Regions from separate parts of the Metabacillus sediminilitoris genome, predicted to be linked through region 2. Evidence: a T-box and tRNA genes for the amino acid it is inferred to sense, from the RefSeq annotation. Region 2 holds a T-box; the other holds one or more tRNA genes.
What was found. The T-box of region 2 lies ahead of trpS (tryptophan--tRNA ligase). A T-box ahead of a tRNA ligase gene usually reads a tRNA of that ligase, here a tRNA-Trp.

Region 1: it has a tRNA-Trp gene. The T-box ahead of trpS (tryptophan--tRNA ligase) is inferred to sense a tRNA for this amino acid. The anticodon was not compared.

The regions. Positions count from the first base shown of each region.
Region 1 covers NZ_CP046266.1:567,834-571,220, forward strand. Annotated here, with positions in the region: rRNA gene GMB29_RS02855 (23S ribosomal RNA) at 1-78, shown strand, start outside; rRNA gene rrf (5S ribosomal RNA) at 203-318, shown strand; tRNA gene GMB29_RS02865 (tRNA-Asn) at 337-411, shown strand; tRNA gene GMB29_RS02870 (tRNA-Ser) at 416-507, shown strand; tRNA gene GMB29_RS02875 (tRNA-Glu) at 525-599, shown strand; tRNA gene GMB29_RS02880 (tRNA-Val) at 616-691, shown strand; tRNA gene GMB29_RS02885 (tRNA-Met) at 717-793, shown strand; tRNA gene GMB29_RS02890 (tRNA-Asp) at 796-872, shown strand; tRNA gene GMB29_RS02895 (tRNA-Phe) at 1,032-1,104, shown strand; tRNA gene GMB29_RS02900 (tRNA-Thr) at 1,142-1,214, shown strand; tRNA gene GMB29_RS02905 (tRNA-Tyr) at 1,230-1,313, shown strand; tRNA gene GMB29_RS02910 (tRNA-Trp) at 1,319-1,392, shown strand; tRNA gene GMB29_RS02915 (tRNA-His) at 1,404-1,479, shown strand; tRNA gene GMB29_RS02920 (tRNA-Gln) at 1,498-1,572, shown strand; tRNA gene GMB29_RS02925 (tRNA-Gly) at 1,636-1,710, shown strand; tRNA gene GMB29_RS02930 (tRNA-Cys) at 1,721-1,794, shown strand; tRNA gene GMB29_RS02935 (tRNA-Leu) at 1,812-1,900, shown strand; tRNA gene GMB29_RS02940 (tRNA-Leu) at 1,920-2,001, shown strand; gene GMB29_RS27580 (hypothetical protein) at 2,296-2,427, shown strand; gene GMB29_RS02945 (phosphate-starvation-inducible PsiE family protein) at 2,568-2,735, opposite strand; gene GMB29_RS02950 (LacI family DNA-binding transcriptional regulator) at 2,880-3,387, opposite strand, start outside.
Region 2 covers NZ_CP046266.1:957,577-960,963, reverse strand. Annotated here, with positions in the region: gene GMB29_RS04890 (peptide ABC transporter substrate-binding protein) at 1-652, opposite strand, end outside; gene GMB29_RS04885 (DUF3899 domain-containing protein) at 1,035-1,394, shown strand; T-box leader at 1,504-1,711, shown strand; gene trpS (tryptophan--tRNA ligase) at 1,778-2,767, shown strand; gene GMB29_RS04875 (YjbA family protein) at 2,927-3,387, opposite strand, start outside.

The DNA of each region.
Region 1 (3,387 bases), 390 kb from region 2:
ATCAGGTTGATAGGTCAGAGGTGGAAGCGCGGTGACGTGTGGAGCTGACTGATACTAATCGATCGAGGACTTAACCTAATATATATGCGTTAAACATAAGTGAATTGAATTGTGAATCGTTATCTAGTTTTGAAGGAATATAAAAGTAAAAAAACACTTGAAATATTCTTCTCAAATAGTATAATAATATTTGTCACAAATGTCTGGTGGCGATGGCGAAGAGGTCACACCCGTTCCCATGCCGAACACGGAAGTTAAGCTCTTCAGCGCCGATGGTAGTTAGGGGTTTCCCCTTGTGAGAGTAGGACGTCGCCAGGCTTTGAAATTTATAATTATTCCGCAGTAGCTCAGTGGTAGAGCTATCGGCTGTTAACCGATCGGTCGTAGGTTCGAGTCCTACCTGCGGAGCCATTTTGGAGAGCTGTCCGAGTGGCCGAAGGAGCACGATTGGAAATCGTGTAGGCGGTGAAAGCTGTCTCAAGGGTTCAAATCCCTTGCTCTCCGCCACTATTTATATATACATTGGCCCGTTGGTCAAGCGGTTAAGACACCGCCCTTTCACGGCGGTAACACGGGTTCGAATCCCGTACGGGTCACCATTTACACCTTTCATATGGAGGATTAGCTCAGCTGGGAGAGCATCTGCCTTACAAGCAGAGGGTCGGCGGTTCGATCCCGTCATCCTCCACCATAAAGTTTATATGTATTACTATTGTCGCGGGGTGGAGCAGTCCGGTAGCTCGTCGGGCTCATAACCCGAAGGTCGCAGGTTCAAATCCTGTCCCCGCAACCAATGGTCCGGTAGTTCAGTTGGTTAGAATGCCTGCCTGTCACGCAGGAGGTCGCGGGTTCGAGTCCCGTCCGGACCGCCATTATTTTAATAAAACACTTATCTCAAGTAAAAGGGTTTCGATAAGCGAAAAGGTCGAGGAAACGACTAAGCGAACACCGGAGCGTATGTAAATACGTGAGGATGTGAGTGTAGGAGTTGACGAAGAGATTTGAAGCTTAGCGGAAGCCGAAAACAATTTGGCTCAGTAGCTCAGTCGGTAGAGCAATGGACTGAAAATCCATGTGTCGGCGGTTCGATTCCGTCCTGAGCCACCTTTAGTGTATAACAGTCCTAAAGTCAAAAAAGCATGCCGGTGTAGCTCAATTGGTAGAGCAACTGACTTGTAATCAGTAGGTTGGGGGTTCAAGTCCTCTCGCCGGCACTGTTTCACATATATGGAGGGGTAGCGAAGTGGCTAAACGCGGCGGACTGTAAATCCGCTCCTTAGGGTTCGGCAGTTCGAATCTGCCCCCCTCCACCATTTATAGGGGCATAGTTTAACGGTAGAATAGAGGTCTCCAAAACCTTTGGTGTGGGTTCGATTCCTACTGCCCCTGCCAATTATATAGTGGCGATTGTGGCGAAGTGGTTAACGCATCGGATTGTGGTTCCGACATTCGTGGGTTCGATTCCCATCAGTCGCCCCATTTAAACAACTAATTCAATGGGCTATAGCCAAGTGGTAAGGCAACGGACTTTGACTCCGTCATTCGTTGGTTCGAATCCAGCTAGCCCAGCCATTTTTATTACACATTTTTGAAACTCTTGCATAGGCTAGAGTATACAAATTATATAAGCAAGTCGCGGAAGTAGTTCAGTGGTAGAACATCACCTTGCCAAGGTGGGGGTCGCGGGTTCGAATCCCGTCTTCCGCTCCAGTTTTATGAAGGCGGCATAGCCAAGTGGTAAGGCAGAGGTCTGCAAAACCTTTATCACCGGTTCAAATCCGGTTGCCGCCTCCATTTTTATTTACACCCTTGCCGGGGTGGCGGAACTGGCAGACGCACAGGACTTAAAATCCTGCGGTAGGTGACTACCGTACCGGTTCGATTCCGGTCCTCGGCACCATTTAAATGATTTTTGATTTGCCAGTGTGGCGGAATTGGCAGACGCGCACGACTCAAAATCGTGTTCCGTGAGGAGTGTCGGTTCGACCCCGACCACTGGTATCTAATAATTTCGAAAAACTTGTAAAGTCAATGCTTTGAGCAATCAGAGTATTGGCTTTTTTGTGTTTTATATTAATAAAGTGAGTTGCTAATCGTGTGGATAAAAAATTTTAGAAAGTATAATCAATTATGACTACCAATCAGGTTGGTCTCAAGGTTACTGAACAATCGGGCAAGCATTCCTGTAATGAATGAAAATGAGATTTGAGTATCAAAAAGACCTCTTGGTATGATTAAAATGTCCCAAAGCTGGCCAGCGAAAAGGACAAATCTATCATGACTAGGAGGCCTATCATGAATTATAACCAAAATAAGAAAATCGCTCAAATTACTCCTAAAACACTTATTATCAGAGTAGATATTGCAAAATTCAAACATGTAGCCAGAGCTCAGGATTTAATGAAATTGGGATTTTTTATACTGTAATACCCTAAACGTTGTAAATACGCGATTATCTATACTTAGGGGTAAAAAGAATCTTTAATCCATAAAAAATTTTACATTGAAGACATGTTAACAACGTATTCGTATTGATAACGAGCATAGCATCATCGAATTCTAACCAATTATTTATTATTGAGGGATTTCCTGGCAGGTGTATTGTTAATAATATAGTAGCTCAAAATTAAAATGAGGATAACGAAAGCATGTATTAATGTATTGAATGGGTCGTGGTGATCAACAATAATTAAGCGGAGCATTGCTGTATTGCCAATGTAGAGAAAGTATCGCATCGAATTAACACTAGGATTACTTAATGATGTTAGAAGAAGGCAACTAACCCAATAATAGGGAGTTGCCTTTTAAAAATGCTTTTGATATTTAATGAAATCTTAATATACATTATGACTCCCTTTTTTACAGCCAAAGTGATATTGCTATCTTTTAAAATTAGAGCTTTTTCTTTCAATTAATGTGGGAGCTAATTGTATATTAATCTTTTCTGATGAGACTTCGTTTTCAATTCGATTGAGAAGAATCTCAATGGTAGTTTTGACCATTTCTTCGATTGGTTGATGGATACTGGAAATCCCCATGATTTTAGCAAGATACGTATCATCGAAGCCAATCAAACTGATATCTTCAGGGATACGGATTCCCCTTTTTTGAGCAGCTTTCAAGAATTCAAGCGCCATGATATCGTTTGCAGCGAAGACACATGTGAAATCGAGGCGGTCAGCCTGATTAAAATATGCTTCTATGTCTTGTTGTATCAAAAAATTATTTGTCGAGGTCTGTTTAACATTGATTAAACTGTTTAACTCAAAACCGTTTTCATACAAGACACTTTTATAGCCCAAATACTTCTCATCAGGAACCGTCCCGATATACCCAAATTTTTTATGACCTGCATAGATAAAATTCTCGCCAGCAATCTTTCCAGCT
Region 2 (3,387 bases):
CAGCCCCTTGTTCTTCAACAAATTTTTGGTTTTGCGGATAGAATGTTGGGAACGCCATTAATGATAAGAAGTATGGAATTGGTCTTTCCAAAGTAACTTCAAGAGTTTTCTCATCAATTGCTTTAACGCCTAAAGTGTTAAGATCAACTTCTTTTTTCTCTGCACCAGCAGCAGAAATTTCAGCAGCACCTTTGATTTTTCCATCCATCATATATGGACCATATGGTGATGCATTTTTTGGATCAATTGCACGTTGCCATGCATATACGAAATCGTTAGCGGTTACAGGATCTCCATTTGACCATTTCGCATCTCTTAATTTAAATGTATATACTGTTCCATCTTCACTTACTTCTGGTTCGCCATCAGCCATACCAGGTACAACTTCTTGATTTGGATCAAGACGATATAAACCTTCATTTACGTTATTTAAAGTAGAAAAACTTACAGTATCTTGAGCCATAACACTATCCATCGCTGGAATTAATGCTGATTCCAATGCTTTTATTTCTTGTGCTGCTGCTTTCCCCTCATCAGCACCATTTTCTTTCTCGTCACCAGCTGAATCACCGCCGCCATAATTACATGCAGCTAAAAACATGCTAAGTATGAGTGATAAAGCTAAAAGTAGAAAATATTTTGACTTTTTCATACATTTGACCCCCTTCTATGTATATAAGTTGTACTAACAACTTTATTATACAAGTATTCAAATAATTGTGCATTTATTTTTTTAATAAAATTTACACGAATGCAATAATATTAATATTTCTCACTTAAAAAATAGTTCTTTTTTCCTATTATTTTAGGTTGATTTTTCCCCATTCTCGCTCAAACACTTTACCGCATTGACTTAAAAAAGGGAACAAAATCTGACAAATCACTTTACAATTTTTAATTATTCTTATTAAAATAACTTTTAATCGAATTAATTACTAAAAATCTGTTTTCTAATATAACTTTCTCACGGTTTCTAGCCCCTCCTTTCATTTGTTATAATCAAAACATAAGAAAAATAGAAAAGAGTGATTGTGTTGCCCTATATAAAAATTCTCACATTATTTATTGTTTCTTTAAGTACGACAATATTACTTTCTTTTTGGATTTACCATAAATTAACTTTGCTGTCATTTATTAATATCTCATTTTTCATTGCCGGAGCCTTTCTGTTCCTTTCACTATTAACGATTACAGTTAAGGGAGGCTTTTTCGACGGCATTACATATGGTTTCCGTCGAATGTTTGTAGCAAAAGGAAAAGAGTTATCGAAACAAGAGGTAAATGACATGACACCCGTCTCCGAAATGTTGAATTTCAATCACCTCCCCATGTTGATAAATGGAATCCTAATGGCGATAATCATGATGATCGCTCTGGTTACTTACTATATATAGTTTATATAATGAAAACCGTTTGCAAAAAACAACATCGTTTCTTATAATATAAAGAAATGCTAAAATTCTTAATCTCACATCATGTGAAGATGGCTTATGAAAATTAAATAGTTTAGCGATGATGAAGAATAGTACATATATGATTCAATTAAAGAGAGCCTGTGGCTGCTGTGAACAGGTATTGAACGATATGGAATGGACTTTTGAGCTTCTGTTCAGAATTTAGTACGTGCAGACGTTTTCTTGCGTTAAAGAATGAAGTGATTTCTACTACTATAGAAATAAATAGGGTGGCACCGCGGTCCATCGTCCCTATCAAAGGGATGAGTGGGCTTTTTTGCGTTTATTTAAATATTTACACAACGAATTTAGGAGGATTTTCAATGAAAACAATTTTTTCAGGTATTCAACCGACTGGTTCGGTTACATTAGGTAATTATATTGGAGCTATGAAGCAATTTGTTGAACTTCAGGAAGATTACAACTGTTATTTCTGTATTGTTGATCAACATGCGATTACCGTTGCACAAGATCGTCTTGCTCTCAGAAAAAATATTAGAAGCCTTGCTGCTTTATATCTTGCCGTAGGGTTAGATCCAGAAAAAGCTACACTTTTTATTCAATCTGAGGTACCTGCACATGCCCAAGCAGGATGGATGCTGCAATGTGTTTCATATATCGGAGAGCTTGAGAGAATGACACAATTTAAGGATAAATCTCAAGGAAAAGAGGCCGTATCAGCAGGGTTACTAACATACCCGCCATTAATGGCAGCAGATATTCTTCTCTATAGTACTGATCTTGTCCCTGTTGGCGAAGATCAAAAACAGCATTTAGAGTTAACTCGTGATTTAGCGGAGCGTTTCAATAAAAAGTACAATGACATCTTCACAATTCCTGAAGTACGGATTCCAAAAGTAGGGGCACGTATTATGTCACTTGCAGATCCTACAAAGAAAATGAGTAAATCAGACGCAAACCAAAAAGCGTTTATTACATTATTGGATGAACCAAAACAAATCGAGAAAAAAATTAAAAGTGCTGTAACAGATTCAGATGGCATTGTAAAATTTGATAAAGAAAATAAGCCAGGTGTTTCAAATCTTCTGTCGATCTACTCGATTTTAAATAATGAACCGATTGAACAAATTGAAGCAAGATATGAAGGCAAAGGTTATGGTGATTTTAAACAAGATGTTGCAGATGTTGTAGTCAATGCATTAACACCAGTTCAAGAAAAGTACTATGAGTTAATGGAATCTGATAAACTTGATGAAATTTTAGATCATGGTGCTGAGAAAGCAAATGCTGTTGCAAGTAAAATGGTTAAGAAAATGGAAAATGCAATGGGACTTGGCCGTAAAAGAAAATAATCTAAGAGAAAAATTTTATTTTTCTACTATATAATTTTGTTTTTTGCCCTTGTCTTTCTAAAGATAGGGGCTTTATTTATTTCCATACAAAAACAAAAAAAAACGATGTGAAAAGTTTTGTCTTTCCCTTCACATCGTTTCTTTTTTTACTAGTAAAAACTAATTTACTTTTGATTCGTGTTCCATATCCCAAAGCTTTTCAAAGAAAGGTTGTCCCTTTATTAAATGTTCACATAATTGGATATGCTTTGGTGACCAGCCATGTAATGTTTCTTTATACAATTTTTGCCACACTTCATCAAATTCTCTTTCCTGAATGTCTCCATACATCGTTGGATTCCACTCAGTATACCAGTATTTTACTTCTGCAGCATTTTTCGTTGCTTGCAATTGATCAAGCGCCATGAACAATAGCTGTTTTAACTGTCTTTCTTTCCTTGTTAAGCCGCGCATATGCTCTGGTGATAATGATAAAATATGATATTCCTTATCATCTAGATCCTTCTTGATAAATTCCGTAGAATATTCTTCAGCCTCAACATCTTTCACCATTTCAAAAACAAGCTGTTCCTGCCGTGGAATAATCCGGCTTTTGCGGATCGGAATGGTATAGCCGATTG